DNA from 3 places in the Rahnella sp. EDr1-12 genome. Region 3 is predicted to be linked to each of the others. Evidence: predicted binding sites of a transcription regulator. Region 3 holds the regulator's gene; each other region holds the start of a gene.
What was found. Region 3 encodes LexA, which represses DNA repair genes until DNA is damaged. Its sites were predicted from a motif close to TNCTGTATGTACATACAGNA; they were not measured.
Positions count from the first base shown of each region.

Region 1 (5,884 bases), on a different contig from region 3:
CTTGTGCGGCTTTCGTGACGCTTTTGTAGGTAAACACGACTTCAAAAACCAACAGGAGATTTAAATCAAAACCATGCATTTTTTGGATATTAGAAATAAATTCTTTATTCACCATATGCCGTCTCAAACCCCTGTTCGATGTAGTTAAAAAAACGTCCAAAACCAAAGAATTTCATTGTGAAGCGTAGCAGAGTCTGCTCGCTGGGTTTTAACTTTGTTTTAGAGCGTTTGCTTAACGGAGTGCATAGTAACAACGCGTGCCTGAAATGAGCAAAGCACAAATACTTACATGCGATTAAGCTGTGCTAAATATCAAGTAATTCAAAAGAGTAAGAGATACTTTTAAGCAATTCGACCTGTCACTGATGCAGTAAATCTGCAAATACCCTCATGCAGACAGTGGAACCTGACGTGTTTTTTTATCCAGTTAAGCTGAGGTTATTGAGAAGTTTTAGAAACTGGCGTAACGGGACTTTTCTCCGCGGCCAGGCTTCCCGTCTGGCCGCTGCATCCGCATCACGCACGCACGGTCGGCACGTCGCTCCAGCGGGTGGTCCAGGCCGGTGAAAGCATGTCGCGCTTCATCTGCCAGCGCCGGTCGGTGCCCTGCCCGGCAAACCACAGCGTGCCTTTGCTTTTCTTATTGATGTCATCAAAAAGTGTCATCAGTGCATCGCTGTTGGGCCGGGGCGGAGACTCATCGAACAAATGCAGCTGGGCCACACCCTGGCTGAAAAAGTCACCCAGCATCACGCCCGCTTTTTGGTAGCGGTAGCCCTCTTTCCAGACGTTATCCAGGCAACGTAACGCCGCTGAGATAATGTCGCGGGTATCCTGCGTCGGCGTCATCAGCCGGGTATTGGCGAGGTTGCCGTAATAAATGCCGCCGTTGTCGAAAGGGCTGGTTTTAATAAATACGCAGATTTGCCGGCAAAACTGATGCTCGCCACGCAGTTTTTCAGCCGCGCGGCTGGCGTGAAAACAGATGGCTTCGCGCATCTCCTGATAGGCGCTGACCCGTGTGCCGAAAGAGCGCGAACACACAATTTGCTGTTTAGCCGGTGCAAATTCTTCAAATCCGAGACAGGGTTCTCCGCGCAGTTCACGCACGGTCCTTTCCATCACCACGCTAAAGTTTTTCCTGATGTATCCCAGGTCGCATTCGGCCAGTTTGAGGGCTTTATCGATACCGGCATCATGCAGTTTTTTTGATGTCCTTCGCCCGATGCCCCACACCTCGTCAACGGGCAGAAGCGCCATCAGTTTACGCTGGCGTGCGGGATCAGACAGATCAATCACGCCCTCGGACTGAGTCCACTTTTTGGCAGCATAATTGGCGAGTTTTGCCAGCGTTTTGGTCGGCGCGATGCCGACGCCGATCTTCAGGCGGGTATGCTGCCCCACGGTCTGCCGTATCTTTTTGCCAAATGCGTGCAAATCCGTGTTGTGAGGTAACTCGCGAAGATCGAGAAAGGCTTCATCAATGCTATAAATTTCAATCTGTGGACAGATCTGCTCGAGCGTATCCATCACGCGCTGGCTCATATCTCCGTAAAGCTCATAGTTACTGCTGAACACCACCACGTTATGTTGCTGAAAAATGGCTTTTTGTTTGAAGTATGGCGCGCCCATTTTTATGTTGAGCGCTTTCGCTTCCGCTGACAGTGCGATCACGCAGCCGTCATTGTTGGAAAGCACCACGACGGGTCTGCCTTGCAGATCGGGCCGCCAGGCCACTTCGCAGCTCGCGTAAAACGAGTTCACATCAGCGAGTGCGTACATTGCGATGCATCATGCTGATAACGGTTGTCACCACGCCGACGATCTCGACTTCTCGGTCCTCATTCAGAGGGATCGGCGCATAAGCCGGATTTTCAGCGCGCAGATGAGGAAAAGGGTGAAGCATCAGCCTTTTGACGGTGAATTCCCCATCGAGGCTGGCCACAACAATGTCATTGTGGGCAGGCTTGAGGCTGAAATCGACCAGCAGCATGGAACCATCGATAATCGCCGCGTCCCGCATAGAATCCCCGGACACCTTAAGCACATACGTAGAGGAAGGATGGGCGATCAGATGTGCCACCAGATCGATCCCTTTCTCCACATAGTCGGCAGCCGGGCTGGGGAAACCTGCTGAAATATTGTTTAAATACAAAGGAATATTCGTTTTTTGCTGCCGCGCGGCGATCTTGTAAAGCATCATAAGGGGTTCTCACATCAATTACTGTGTTTATATACAGTATAGTTGATGAGATTTTCAGATCAATGCTCCTGGCGTGGATAAACCCCCGCTCCTCTCGTTCGCAGGACTATCAGCTTGATCTCACTAAAAAGATAATCAGCGCCTTTTTCGCATAATAACGCTTTCCGCACCCTGCTCAGGCAGACGCCATGCAGTCTCAGCCATGCGTGCCCGGCATGACGTTATTGTCAGGTGAACGCCCTATTCATGAACTCAGTTCATAGAGTCTATCCGTTTACACGCCATTATTTATTAATGGATTGCCGCTACTCTTCATTCATCACCGCGATATGTCATCGCCTGTGATTCACCTAAATCGTGAGGAACTGAACAATGCAAAAACGCTATCTCGGTAATTCAGGGCTTGAAGTCTCAGCGCTCGGCCTGGGGTGTATGGGGTTGAGCCACGGCTACGGCCCGGCGACGGATACCCGCGAGGCTGTCGCGTTAATCCGTGCCGCCGTTGAGCGCGGCGTGACATTTTTTGATACCGCCGAAGTGTATGGCCCTTATCTGAATGAAGATGTCGTCGGGGAAGCCTTAAAACCGTTTCGCGACCGGGTCGTTATTGCAACCAAGTTTGGCTTCACCTTTGGCGACGATAATAAACAGCAGAACTTAAACAGCCGCCCGGAGCATATTCGTCAGGCGGTTGAAGGTTCACTGCGTCGGTTGAAAACGGATGTTATCGATCTGCTTTATCAGCACCGTGTCGATCCTGACGTACCGATTGAAGAGGTGGCTGGGGCGGTAAAAGACCTGATTGCCGAAGGGAAAGTGAAGCATTTCGGGTTGTCCGAAGCGGGTGTTGAAACCATTCGCCGGGCTCATGCGGTTCAGCCGGTAACGGCACTGCAAAGTGAATACTCCATGTGGTGGCGTCAGCCTGAGCAAGAGATTTTACCGACGCTTGAAGAACTGGGGATTGGCTTCGTGCCGTTCAGTCCGTTAGGGAAAGGCTTTTTGACCGGGGCCATCAAAACGGGTACCACCTTTGGCGAGGATGATTTCCGCAGCATAGTGCCACGTTTTGCCGCTGAAGCGCTTGAGGCCAATGAACACCTGACGGTCTTGCTGTCCGGACTGGCGGCAGAAAAACAGGTTACCTCCGCGCAAATTGCGCTGGCCTGGTTACTGGCGCAAAAACCGTGGATTGTTCCTATCCCCGGCACCACTAAGCTGCATCGTCTGGAAGAGAACATGGCCGCAGCCGACGTGATGCTCTCACCGGATGATTTGCAAAAAATCTCGCAGGCTCTGGACTCAGTCAACATTACCGGCGAGCGCTATCCGGCGGCATTGCAGGCGCGGGTCGGGCGTTAAGCCTCTGACCGGCGGTTTCTCGCAGATTCCGCCGGTCATTCATTCTTTGTAACGCAGCGCATCAATCATCAGGGCGAAAGCCGGTGGATGCTGCTTGCGGCTGGGGTAATACAGGTAATAGCCCGGAAATGACGGGCACCATTCGTCGAGGATCTGGATCAGGGCTCCCGATTTAACCGCCTCTGCCACCAAATCTTCCGGCACACAGGCAATACCAAATCCGGACAACACGGCATCAATTCTTTCAGCCAGATGATTGAAAATCAGCTGCCCTTCGACCCTCACGCGCAACGGCTTGCCCTCTTTTTCAAACTCCCAGTGATATATGCCTCCGGCAGTAGGCAGCCGCATGTTAATACACCGGTGATCCTGCAATTCATGCGGCGTACGCGGGGTGCCGTAATCGCTGAAATACGACGGTGCGCCGACCACCACCATGCGCATGTCTCCCCCCATTTTGACCGCCACCATGTCCTTATCCACACTCTCGCCCAGACGAACCCCGGCATCGAACCGGCCATCGACGATATTCACGAAGCCGTTATCAACCACCAGTTCGACATTAATTTCCGGGTATTCCCACAAAAACGGTTTTAGCTTTGGCCACAGCAGAGTTTGGGCGGCATGTTCACCCGCAGAAATCCTGATATTACCGGACGGGGCGCGGTTGCTCTGAAGAAGGGTGTCAAGTTCCTGCTCAAGATCGGCAAGGCGTGGCTCGAGACAGGCAATAATGCTCTCCCCCGCTTCCGTCGGGGCGACGCTGCGGGTGGTACGGGTGAGAAGACGAAGGTTTAACCGCTCTTCCAGCCCTTTAATCGCATGGCTTAACGCTGACTGCGAGACGCCCAGTTTACCCGCTGCTTTGGTAAAACTTCTCTCTCTGGCAACAACCAGAAAGACCTGAAGCTCATTGAAGTTTTCTTTTAGCATGGCGTATTCCTTAAAAAGCATGGCGGCAGAAAGTGGCACTCATGAAGTCAGTTCATGAACGCAGACAGTTTACCCCCGCAGGGCGATGTTATGCTTGTTTTTTATGAGGATTTTCGTGGGCTTACCCGGAGAGCCCGGGTGAGCGCGAAAAAGCATTGCCGTGATGCCGCGCCCGTAATAATGAAAAAATACATTCGAAATTAGAATATATGAATTAAAAATAATTGATGGCATAAATATTTATTGGATTGTTTCCGCCAACCTGAAAAATATCATTCCGAAATAACACCCTCCGGAATAACGAATTAACGACGCCCGGCTAAAAACGGCCTGAATAAAAAGGTATGCTACTCGTCCATTCAGATAACGAGGCGGGATCGCTTCACATAATTAAGGTTTTTATGACTCCTCATATTACCCACGATGTCATTGAACATATCGCCCCGCGGGAAGTGATTATGCAGGCATGGAATGCGGTGGTGGCAGGCCTGCAATATTGCACTCAGGATACCGCCAGAGCGCGCTGGGCGCGGCAAAGCTGGTTTGGAAAGCACATGGAGTCGTCACCGGAACTTCTGGCCAGGCTGACGTTATTACAAAACTTCGTTAATTCAACCAAGCCATTAACGATTGCTTTTGATCCCCTTGCCAATATTCCCACCGCGATTGCGTATACTTATTCCCGGCGTCTCGATGATCCTTTACGTGTTCCCGCCATTTATTTAACCAGGAAATTCTGTACCGCACAGACCAATGACCGGGTGAAATATCTGATGAAAAACCGGAATAACAACGGCGTGCAGATTATTGCCTTGGCGCACGAGCTTTCTCATCTGGTGATTGGCACTAACCGGAAAACGGGCAACTACTCTGCCGAGAAATATGCCCACGAGGCAAAAAACTTACGCGATAAAGATCCGCAATACGCGTTACATAACGCGGACAATTATGGTTTCTGTATAGAGATGTGTTCCTGATCCGATCCCGGTGTCAGTGCGCGTCGCCCGCCTGCCCACGCAAAAACGCCCTGACAGCGGGAAACCGCGATCAGGGCGTTATTATCAGGTCATCAAGCCGCTTTGACGGCGCGTACCTTTTTGGTTTTTACCGCTTCTTCCGGCTGTTCTTCCATTTGCACGTCTTCGGTATGCGTGTCTTGTGCATCAGCCTCTTCCGTCACGTCTGATTGAGCTGCGACGTTCGCCGGGGCACTTTCCGTTTCAGGCAGTTTGCTGGTGCGCAGGATGTGCTGAACAGCGTCTTTCTGCTCGGCGAGGTGCATGGCGATGCTTTCCGCCAGCGCTTCGTCGATTTCAATGTTGCTCTGTAACAGCCAGTCAGTAAAAGTATCTGCCATGTCGAGCATTTTGTCGTAGGCGTCTGCTT
Region 1 is NZ_JBLZNY010000003.1:215,273-221,156, forward strand. Features, by position in the region: gene ACO0U8_RS14855 (LysR family transcriptional regulator) at 1-115, opposite strand, end outside; gene umuC (translesion error-prone DNA polymerase V subunit UmuC) at 517-1,782, opposite strand; gene umuD (translesion error-prone DNA polymerase V autoproteolytic subunit) at 1,766-2,203, opposite strand; gene ACO0U8_RS14870 (aldo/keto reductase) at 2,576-3,565, shown strand; gene ACO0U8_RS14875 (LysR family transcriptional regulator) at 3,605-4,498, opposite strand; gene ACO0U8_RS14880 (M35 family metallo-endopeptidase) at 4,843-5,475, shown strand; gene ACO0U8_RS14885 (YebG family protein) at 5,568-5,884, opposite strand, start outside.
Region 1: umuD (translesion error-prone DNA polymerase V autoproteolytic subunit) is a predicted target of LexA. The motif match lies at 2,223-2,242, and genes of this name have one in related genera.

Region 2 (5,884 bases), 1.1 Mb from region 3:
GAGAGAGCTAAACCCACATCAGATTTTTAGCAGAATAAATCATGACAAAATACTTCATCACCGGTACCGACACTGAAGTCGGTAAAACCGTCGCAACTACCGCATTTTTACAGGCCGCAGCGCGTGCCGGACACACCACCGCCGGGTACAAACCGGTGGCTTCTGGCAGTGAAATGACGCCGGAAGGAGCGCGCAACAGTGACGCGCTGGCGCTGCAGGCGTTCAGCACTGTGGGTTTACGTTATGACGAAGTGAATCCGTGCACCTTTATCGAACCGACCTCGCCGCACATCGTCAGCGAAATTGAAAAGCGTCCGATCGATCCGGCGGTGTTATCGCAAGGGTTGCGTCACCTCGAACCGCTGGCTGACTGGGTGGTAGTGGAAGGCGCAGGCGGCTGGTTTACGCCGCTCACCGCCAGTTATACCTTTGCCGACTGGGTGAAGGCTGAACAGTTACCGGTTGTGCTGGTGGTCGGTATGCGCCTGGGGTGTATCAACCATGCCGTGCTGACCGCGCAGGCCATCGCACACAGCGGTTTACAGCTTGCGGGATGGATAGCCAACGATATACAGGAAACGGGGAAGCATCATCAGGCATATATCGATACGCTCACGCGTATGCTGCCTGCGCCACTGCTGGGCGAGATCCCGTACCTGTTAACCGGGCCTGACGGTAATCTGGGGCAATATCTCGATCTGACCCGCCTCGGCCACACTGAGCGTTAAAACCGGCAGTCAGAAGGTCAGATAGTCTTTGACCAGCGTATCGTCGAGCTGTGCCAGCGTGCCCTGCGCGACGTTACGCCCGCCATCAACCAGACAGAACCGGTCAGCGACGGTGCGGATAAAGGGCAGCTTATGGCCCACCAGCAGCAGCGTCAGGCCGAGATCACGGTTAAGACGGTGAATGATATTCCCCATATTCGCTGCCATCGCCGCGCTGGTGTGCTCGGTCGGTTCGTCGAGGATCAGCAGTTCCGGCTGCTGAACCAGCGCGCGGCTGATCGCCAGTTGCTGTTGCTGGCTCTCATCCAGCTCTCCCGCCTTGCGTGCTCCCATCTCCTTAAGTACCGGAAACAGGTCGTACACCTGCTCAGGCACGCGACGCGTCTTATTCCGGCTGGACATCATGGCAATTTGCAGATTTTCATCGACGCTCATCTGCGAAAAAATCTGCCGCCCCTGCGGCACGTAGCCAATGCCCATCTGCGCCCGGCTTTCTACCGGCAAATTCAGCAAACTTTGCGGTTCTTCATTGGCTGATTGCCAGAAAATCGCGCCGCTTTTCACCGGCAGATGCCCCATGATGCAGTTAATCAGCGTGGTTTTCCCCACGCCGTTTCTGCCGATAAGCCCGGTACATTGCCCGCGATAAAGCTCGAGATTGATATCCCAGAGAATGTGTTTTTGACCGTAATACTGATTAACTGATTTTACACTTAACATCAGACCTCCCTCGCTCACGGAGCTTTCCGCTGAACATCACTTTGACGGCCACTGTCATTTTTCTGACATTTTTATTCCACTGTTTGCACCTTACGCAGCGGAATGCTTCATAAAATCTCTCACAGCAGGGAATTTGCAACTCTCAGGCCAAGTTTCTTGTGGTGACAATAAAAAGAGAAGTTACCGGGCTGTTAACGCGGCAGCGGGCAGGGATTTCGGATTATTCATAAGCGTTGCTCAGGTTTTGATGTGGTTCACAGTGCATATGGAGAATAGCGCTGCACTTTGCCAGTGCCGGGTTCACTGATTTTGGTGCAAGAGGGCGGGGCATATTTTGTTCAGCCGTCCTTCAGAGTTGGGGTTTTGGTTTTTGCAAGAAACTTACGCCCTGAAATTCAGTCAAAATAGGCATAAATAAGGTGATAAAAAAGATAAAAAATAACTAAAAAAGACCACTCAGGGGTCCCGGATGCCTAAATGAGGTTTTTTACTAACTCCCGCTGTATGCGGCGCGCTGTGACTTATCCACTATTCCTGTGGATAACCTTGTGCATGAGAGTGAGAAAAGATGCTACAGGCGAGACGGGACGCGGGTTGCGCTCGGTTTGCCCGTATTCGCAGCTTTTTCATGAAGTGATTTATTATCAACAGGTTAGTTAAAAGCAATACGGTCACAATTCTGTCGTCTTTACTGTGTCAGTTTTCGTCAACCTGTTGTCAGTAAGTTATCAGATGATAAATTTTGAGGATAAATGTCATCTGATGGTGAAAAGAGGGGATTGTCATCACCTAAAAAAGTGCAGGTAAGGCAACCGGTTAAGCCTTGTGTGAAGAATAGTCATTGGAGGCTGGTTTTATATACAGTATTATAGCGGCGGTAAAAATCAAGAGTGGCAAAAAGCGCGGAGTCTTCCATACTCATTCACCGCCCACGGTCTTGTTCTTTTAGAATGGTCTTGTGCGTTTTCTTCTTCAGTCAGGTAGCCCGTCATGAGTAAAGTGTTCAAACTGCATTCCGAATTTAAACCATCAGGCGATCAGCCCGACGCGATACGTCGTCTCGAAGAGGGGCTGGAGAACGGCCTGGCCCATCAGACGCTGCTCGGTGTAACCGGCTCCGGCAAAACCTTTACCGTGGCGAATGTGATCGCCGATCTGAACCGCCCGACGATGGTGCTGGCGCCCAACAAAACGCTGGCCGCACAGCTCTACGGCGAAATGAAAGAGTTCTTCCCGGACAACGCCGTCGAATATTTTGTCTCTTACTACGATTACTATCAGCCCGAGGCGTATGTCCCGAGCTCTGACACTTTTATCGAAAAAGATGCCTCGGTAAACGAACACATTGAGCAGATGCGTCTTTCGGCCACGAAAGCACTGCTGGAGCGTCGCGACGTGATCGTGGTGGCGTCAGTGTCGGCGATTTATGGTCTGGGCGATCCGGATCTGTATCTCAAAATGATGCTGCATCTGACCAAGGGCATGATTATCGATCAGCGCTCTATCCTGCGCCGTCTGGCCGAACTGCAATACGCCCGCAACGACCAGGCGTTTCAGCGCAGTACCTTCCGCGTGCGCGGCGAAGTGATTGACGTCTTCCCGGCGGAGTCAGACGATCTGGCGGTGCGCATTGAGCTGTTTGATCAGGAAGTTGAGCGGCTGTCGCTGTTTGATCCCCTGACCGGTCAGGTTCAGCATGAAGTGCCGCGTTTCACCATCTACCCTAAAACGCACTACGTGACGCCACGCGAGCGTATTGTGCAGGCGATGGAAGACATCAAAATCGAACTGGCCGACCGGCGCAAAGTGCTGCTGGACAACAACAAGCTGCTGGAAGAGCAACGTATCAGCCAGCGCACGCAGTTTGATCTCGAAATGATGAATGAACTGGGCTATTGCTCCGGTATCGAAAACTACTCGCGCTATCTTTCTGGCCGCGGGCCGGGCGAGCCGCCACCGACGCTGTTTGACTATCTGCCCGCCGATGGCCTGCTGATTGTCGATGAATCCCACGTCACCATTCCGCAAATCGGCGGCATGTACAAAGGCGACCGTTCGCGTAAAGAAACCCTGGTGGAATACGGATTCCGTCTGCCGTCCGCGCTGGATAACCGCCCGATGCGCTTTGAGGAATTCGAAGCCGCCGCCCCGCAAAGTATCTACGTCTCGGCGACGCCGGGCACCTATGAGATGGAAAAATCCGGTGGCGATGTGGTGGAACAGGTGGTGCGTCCGACCGGTCTGCTCGACCCGCTGATTGAAGTGCGCCCGGTAACGACTCAGGTTGATGACCTGCTGTCTGAAATTCGCAAACGTGTTGCCATCAATGAGCGTGTGCTGGTCACTACGCTGACCAAACGTATGGCGGAGGATTTGACCGAGTATCTGGAAGAACACGGCGAGAAGGTGCGTTACCTGCACTCTGACATCGATACCGTGGAGCGCGTGGAGATCATCCGTGACCTGCGTCTGGGCGAATTTGACGTGCTGGTCGGCATCAACTTACTGCGTGAAGGGCTGGATATGCCGGAAGTGTCGCTGGTGGCGATACTCGATGCGGACAAAGAAGGCTTCCTGCGTTCGGAACGATCGCTTATCCAGACCATTGGTCGCGCGGCGCGTAACCTTAACGGTAAAGCCATTTTGTACGGCGACCGCATTACCAAATCGATGGCAAAAGCTATCGAAGAAACAGAGCGACGCCGCGCCAAACAGGAGCAGTACAACCTGGAAAACGGCATCACGCCGATGGGCCTGAACAAAAAGATTTCCGACATTCTGCAACTCGGTCAGCCAAAGACCAAAAAGAACAAAGACAAGCGGGATGCCGAAGCGGCGCAAACCTTCAAGTCACTTACGCCAAAAGCGCTGGAGCAGCGCATCAAAGAGCTGGAAAGCAAGATGTATGCGCATGCCCAAAATCTGGAGTTCGAAGAGGCAGCCAATACGCGCGACGAACTGCATGCCCTGCGCGAACAGTTTATCGCCGTTTCGTAAACTCCGCCGCGCGCAGTGCCGGCAACGAACAAAAGTGCTAGACTGCGCGCCCTGAATTTTGTTGAGTGAGCTTGCTGATGACTGATACACCACAAAACCCCGGTGCGGCGAAAGATCCGCTGCACGGCGTCACGCTGGAAAAACTGCTGACAACGCTGGTGGATAACTTCGGCTGGCCGGCGCTGGCTTCGCAGGTGAATATCAACTGCTTTAAAAGCGACCCAAGTGTGAAATCCAGCCTGAAATTCCTGCGTCGTACCCCCTGGGCGCGCAAGGAAGTCGAAACGCTGTATCTGGATTTTATCGAAGGCCACTTGCGTCCTGACATGACCCGCAGCAAACGCCGCACACCACTGTCTGCGCAGGCGCCGCAAAAACCTAAAGTCAGCACCGCCAGCCCCGCGGCTGACAGCCCGTGGAATAACCATCCGCTGGTGAAAAAGTAATTCAGGTTTTTCTTTTGAGGGGAAAAGATTGTGGCAGAGCAAAATGTACTGATTGTCGTGGACATGCAAAATGGCGTTTTTGCCTCTGAACGGAGGGATCGTGCCGGACGTGTTGAGCAGATTAACCGTCTGATTGACCAGGCCGGTCGCGTTATCTTTATCCAGCACGCTGAAGGCGACATGAGCGAGGGCAGTGCGCTGTGGGATCTGCTGCCGGAACTGCATCGCCCGGATGACGCGATTTCCGTAACCAAGACGGCCTGCGACTCGTTTTACCGCACCGGGCTGGAGGCGGTTCTCAAAGACCTGCAGGCCACGCGCTTTACGGTGTGCGGTTGCGCGACCGATTATTGCGTTGATACCACCATCAAAGTCGCGGCCAGCAAAGGCTATGCGGTTACCGTCGCTTCGGATGCCCACACTACCGGCGACCGGACGCACGTGACGGCGAAGCAACTGATCGCCCAGCACAATGAGGTGTGGCAAGAACTGTCGGTACCGGGCAATCCGGTGACGGTGAAAACCACGGCGCAGATCATCGCAGACTGGCAGTAACGCATTCCCCCGATTCTGATATGACAAAGGCCGCATTGCGCGGCCTTTGTGTTTTTGATGGGGCTGGGTTTTATTGCATCTTTTGCAGCGCTTCTTCCAGCGCCATTCGCAGCATTTCGCGATCATGGCGATACGGAATATCGCTGGCTTCCAGCGGGCTTTGAATAACCAGATGCTCAGTGGCGCAGTGGCCTATCTGCACTTTGGGTCCGACAATCGCGGCATCGGCGCGGCGGCCAATACGTTTCTCAATCATCTCCAGTTTATCGTCAAGCGTCAGGGATGCGGCGGCGACGCTCAGTTCTTTGCCCAGATTACCGATATACACAATGTGCGCGCGGCTGCGCCGCAGGGCCGAGGTGAGATCGTTCATCAGTAACAGCGGCATCAGGCTGGTGTAAAAACTGCCCGGCCCGATCAGGATCAAATTGGCTTCGG
Region 2 is NZ_JBLZNY010000001.1:969,342-975,225, reverse strand. Features, by position in the region: gene bioD (dethiobiotin synthase) at 42-728, shown strand; gene ACO0U8_RS04585 (ABC transporter ATP-binding protein) at 738-1,448, opposite strand; gene uvrB (excinuclease ABC subunit UvrB) at 2,439-4,445, shown strand; gene ACO0U8_RS04575 (VF530 family DNA-binding protein) at 4,523-4,891, shown strand; gene ACO0U8_RS04570 (isochorismatase family protein) at 4,922-5,446, shown strand; gene ACO0U8_RS04565 (gluconeogenesis factor YvcK family protein) at 5,517-5,884, opposite strand, start outside.
Region 2: uvrB (excinuclease ABC subunit UvrB) is a predicted target of LexA. The motif match lies at 2,295-2,314, and genes of this name have one in related genera.

Region 3 (5,884 bases):
CTCGGGCTTAACACTTTAAAGGTTAGTAGAGAATTTCGATTTATCCTGCCATCGGAGGGATAAAAACCATTATTAGGATTATTCCAAAGCACGATATAACGGCAACCCGCGATTACCCACCGTTTGAAAAGCCCGCTAATTCAGTGAACTGACGATGAAAACCAGCTGTCGCGCTGCCAGTAGCGGTGCCATATCCAGCCCAGTGCAATACCACGTAATCCGAGGAACACCGTCAGCGCCAGCCAAAGCGCGTGGTTACCCAATATTGGCAAAGTGAACAGCGTCAGCCCGTACCCCAGCGCGGCAACCGCCATACTGTTACGCATATCCCTTCCGCGCGTGGCGCCGATAAACATCCCGTCGAGCAGATAACACCACACCGCCACCAGCGGCAGAACAATCTGCCAGCCAAGATAACGATCGGCCAGCTGGCGCAGCTCCGGTAACGACGTCAGCGCATTGATAATCTGTTCACCGGTCAGCGCGTATATCAGTGCAAATGCCAGAGCGACCAGCCCGGCCTGACGGCATGCGGCACGCCAGACATTGAGCAATTTTTCGCGATTGCGGGCGCCAAACGCCTCACCTGAATGGGCTTCAATGGCGTAAGCAAAACCGTCGAGCGCAAAAGCGGTGAAGGTCAGAAGATTCATCAACACGGCATTGACCGCCACAATATGGCTGCCCAGACGCGCCCCCAGAATGGTCAGTGAGGCAAAGCAAAGTTGAAGAAGCAGTGAGCGCAGCATAATGTCGCGGTTAAGACTTAACAGCCGCCGCAGATCACCGCGCCAGGCAGAGGTTAACAGCGCAGGGCTGATGCCCCGGCGCTGCATCACGCGCCAGACCAAAAACAATCCGATAAACAGCGTAAAATATTCTGAGCAGGCCGTGGCCGTGGCGGCACCACGGACATTCCAGCCAAGCCCTATCACCAGCCAAAGATCCAACACGATGTTCAGCAGATTACCGGCAATCAGCAGCATTACCGGCCCGCGCACGTACTGGATACCAAGCAGCCAGCCCAAAATCACCAGATTTGCCAGAGACGCAGGGGCGCTGTACCAGCGGATCTCCAGAAAAAGCCGCGCCTGTTCAAGCACAGACTGGCTCCCGCCGACGATGTGAAAAGCGCCTTCCATCAGAGGGTGGCGGAAAAGCAAGATCACCACACCGGCGAGCACGGCCAGAAGAAAGGGTTGTACGAACGCGCGGGCCAGCAACAGGTTGTCTTGCGCTCCGAGCGCCTGAGCGGTCATACCGGTGGTACTCATGCGCAGAAAGAGCAGCATCATAAACAGGAAGGTGGTGATCATCGAACCGACCGCAACGCCGCCAAGATAGTCGGGGCTGTCGAGATGACCGATCACTGCCGTATCCACTAACCCCAGCAACGGCACGGTGATATTGGAAAAAATCATCGGTAGCGCGAGCATCCAGAGGGCTTTATCGGTCGGGCTCAAAAAGGTGTGTTTTAGCTTTTGAAGAAGGGAATGTTGTTGCATAGAGAATCTCATGCCGGAGGTTCGGGATATGCCTGTAAATGACATCGCCCCGAGAGGGGCGACGAGATGAAACGTTAAAGCTTAGCGGTATGTCAGAGGCGGCTCACGACCCGCAAATCAAAAACATGACCCTTTGGATCAACAATTTGACCCAGTCATTCGAGTTACATCAAGGCGGCAACTGAACGAACGTCGGGGGCATACACAAGTATGTGACCAGGGTTCGCGAAGGCAGCCAACACAGAGATAGCCCGAAGTACGAAGGTTAAATCCAGTCGCCGTTGCGAATAACGCCTACGGCCAACCCTTCAATACTGAAATTCTGCTCACGTAAATCCACCACGATAGGCTGGAACTCGCTGTTTTCCGGCAATAACTGCACCACGCTGCCCTGTTTTTTCAGGCGTTTCACGGTGACTTCATCATCAATACGGGCTACGACAACCTGACCATTACGCACGTCCTGCGTTTTATGAACAGCCAGTAAATCGCCGTCGAGGATACCGATATCACGCATCGACATACCGCTGACACGCAGCAGGAAATCGGCGCTCGGCTTAAACATCGCCGGATCAACCTGATAATGCCCTTCGATATGTTGCTGAGCGAGCAGAGGTTCACCGGCGGCAACGCGGCCGATCAGCGGTAAACCTTCTTCTTCTTCCATCAGCAGACGAATACCGCGTGACGCGCCGGAAACAATCTCGATCACGCCTTTACGTGCCAGCGCTTTCAGATGTTCTTCCGCAGCATTCGGGGAACGGAACCCAAGACGAGCGGCAATCTCCGCGCGGGTTGGTGGCATACCCGTGGTGGAGATATGATCGCGAATCAGGTCATAGACCTCTTGTTGTCTGGTCGTTAAAGCTTTCATTCCGCCCCCTGGTTGTTTATACAGTCTAGCTGTGAGTATATACAGCTAAACGGGCAATGAAAACCTAAGATTGAATAAAAACAGTGCATAAGCACGATTACTGGAAGACAGATTCCAAATCAGAACCATCGCGGCCAAAAGATGCTGACCCAGACAAAAATCGCCAATATGATGGTGAGCAGTACGGCAGCCGAGCCAATATCTTTTGCACGGCCAGAAAGAACGTGGAACTCAGGTCCGATGCGGTCAATCGCACATTCCACGGCGCTGTTGAGCAGTTCGACCACGCAAACCAGCACCACTGAGCCTATGAGTAAGATGCGTTCAATGCTGCTGACATCGAACCAGAAAGAGAGAAAAATTAACGGGATAGCAGCGCTGGCTTCCTGACGAAAGGCAGCTTCATTCTGCCATGCCGCTTTCAGCCCTTTCCATGAGTAACCGGCTGCTTTATAAATTCGGGTAAATCCAGTGACTTGGTTCGCCATTCTGTTACTGATCCTTGAGGGGTTGTCCTTCGGGTGTTTGATGCATTTTAGCGGTTTAATGGTATCTCATCACCACAGATCTCATTTGAGCTTTCTGGTATCCTTGCGGCGAAATGGCTAACAAGAGGCTTCACGTTTTTATGTCAGGTTGGCGTAGACTTTATTACACATTATTGAATTTACCGCTTTCGATGCTGGTAAAGAGCAAAGTCATACCTACAGATCCGGTTACCGAGTTGCACTTAGACCCGACGCGCCCGATCCTGTACGTATTACCTTATAACTCCAAAGCAGATTTGCTGACCCTGCGTGCGCAGTGTCTCGCCCAGAATTTGCCCGATCCCCTGATCCCGCTGGATATCGACGGAACGCTGCTGCCAAGCCACGTGTTTATCGCGGAAGGCCCGCGCGTGTTCTCGTATTACACGCCGAAGCAGGAATCCGTAAAGCTGTTCCATGACTATCTGGACCTGCACCGCAATAACCCGGAATTAGACATTCAGATGTTGCCGGTGTCGGTGATGTTCGGTCGGGCACCAGGCCGTGAAGGTCAGGACACGCCGCATCTGCGCGTGCTGAACGGGATCCAGAAATTCTTCGCCGTATTGTGGCTGGGCCGCGACAGTTTTGTCCGTTTCTCCAATACCGTTTCGTTGCGCTACATGGCGACCGAGCACGGGACGGATAAAACCATCGCGCAGAAACTGGCCCGCGTAGCGCGTATGCACTTCTCCCGTCTGCGTCTGGCGGCCGTCGGTCCTCGTCTTCCTGCCCGTCAGGATTTGTTCAATAAGCTGCTGGCCTCTAAAGCCATCGAAAAAGCGATTGAAGACGAAGCGCGCAGCAAGAAAATTTCTCATGAAAAAGCCCAGCAAAACGCTATCGCACTGATGGAGGAAATTGCCGCAAACTTCTCTTATGAAGCCGTGCGCCTTTCTGACCGCGTGCTGAGCTGGACGTGGAACCGCCTGTATAAGGGCATCAACGTCAACAATGCCGAGCGCGTACGCCAGTTAGCGCAAGACGGACAGGAAATCGTGTATGTGCCCTGCCACCGCAGCCACATGGATTACCTGCTGTTGTCTTACGTGCTTTATCACCAGGGGCTGGTGCCACCGCACATTGCTGCCGGTATCAACCTGAATTTCTGGCCAGCCGGCCCGATTTTCCGCCGTCTGGGCGCGTTCTTCATTCGCCGTACCTTTAAAGGCAACAAACTGTATTCGACCGTTTTCCGCGAATATCTGGGCGAACTGTTCAGCCGCGGTTATTCAGTCGAATATTTTGTGGAAGGGGGCCGTTCACGCACCGGACGCCTGCTGGAGCCAAAAACAGGTACGCTGGCAATGACCATTCAGGCCATGCTGCGCGGCGGTTCACGTCCGATTACGCTGGTGCCGATTTACATCGGTTACGAGCACGTGATGGAAGTGGGCACTTACGCCAAAGAGTTGCGCGGCGCGACCAAAGAAAAAGAGAGCCTGACCCAGATGCTCAATGGCCTGCGTAAACTGCGCAACCTCGGCCAGGGTTATGTGAACTTCGGCGAGCCGCTGCATCTGACCACTTATCTGAACCAGAACGTACCAACCTGGCGTGAAGCGATCGACCCTATTGAAGCGCAACGTCCGAGCTGGCTGACGCCAACGGTGCAGGATCTGGCTGAGCAGATTATGGTGCGTATCAACAACTCAGCGGCGGCTAACGCCATGAACCTGTGTTGCACCGCGCTGCTGGCATCGCGTCAGCGCTCACTGACCCGCGAACAGCTGACCGAACAGATCGACTGTTATCTGCAATTGCTGCGCAATGTGCCGTATAACGCGGATTCGACCGTGCCTGATCTGACCGCTAATCAGTTGCTCGATCACGCGCTGAACATGAACAAGTTCCAGGTCGAAAAAGATAACATTGGCGACATCATCGTTCTGCCGCGTGAACAGGCCGTGCTGATGACGTATTACCGCAACAACATCCATCATATGCTGGTGTTGCCGTCGCTGATTTCGAGCATTGTGATGCACCATCGTCAGGTTAGCCGCGCGGAATTACTGCGTCAGGTTGAGCTGATTTATCCGATGCTGAAAGCTGAACTGTTTATGCATTTCGACAAAGCCGAGCTGCCGCAGGTGCTGGATGTGCTGACGCTTGAGCTGGCACGTCAGCAGATTATTCATCTGGAAGATGATGAGTTATCGCTGAACCCGGCGCGTATCCGCACGCTGCAACTGCTGGCTGCGGGTGTGCGTGAAACGCTGCAACGTTATGCGATCACCTTCTCCCTGCTCACCACGAATCCAAGCATCAACCGTGGTGCGCTGGAAAAAGAGAGCCGGATTATGGCTCAGCGCCTGTCGGTGCTGCACGGCATCAATGCCCCTGAGTTCTTCGATAAAGCCGTCTTCTCGACGCTGGTCGGCACTCTGCGCGCAGAAGGCTATATCAGCGACAGCGGGGATGCGATTCAGGAACAAACGCGTGAGATTTACATCATGCTGAGTGACCTGATGACGCCGGATATCAAACTCACTATCGAGAGCGCCGGTATGCCTTCAGAGCTGCCACAGCCAACGGAACCTCCGGCTGAGCCTAAGATGGATGTGCGCGACACTGACCACTGATCGCCCGCAGTAACGCGATGAATGGCAGAAAACAAAACGCCCGGACTCTGTAAAAGTCCGGGCGTTTTTTATGCGCGCTCTTCTGGCTGAAAACTTAGAAAGTGAACGCCTGCAGGCTCATCAGAATACCGAGGAACAGCACCAGGCCCACGTAGTTATTCTGGCGGAAGGCCAGAAAACAGGCGTCACGCTCACGTTTGGCAATCAACTTTTGCTGATGGACAAACAGCGCAGCGGCCAGCAGCAGCGACCAGTAGAATGGCGCGCCAAGCTGTGAAAGATGCCCGACAACGGCCATCAGAACCAGCGTCGCCAGTTGCAGCAATCCGATAATCAGCGTGTCAAAACGACCAAACAGAATTGCCGTGGATTTCACACCGATTTTCACATCATCAT
Region 3 is NZ_JBLZNY010000001.1:2,029,874-2,035,757, forward strand. Features, by position in the region: gene dinF (MATE family efflux transporter DinF) at 141-1,505, opposite strand; gene lexA (transcriptional repressor LexA) at 1,771-2,379, opposite strand; gene ACO0U8_RS09340 (diacylglycerol kinase) at 2,499-2,867, opposite strand; gene plsB (glycerol-3-phosphate 1-O-acyltransferase PlsB) at 3,008-5,488, shown strand; gene ubiA (4-hydroxybenzoate octaprenyltransferase) at 5,583-5,884, opposite strand, start outside.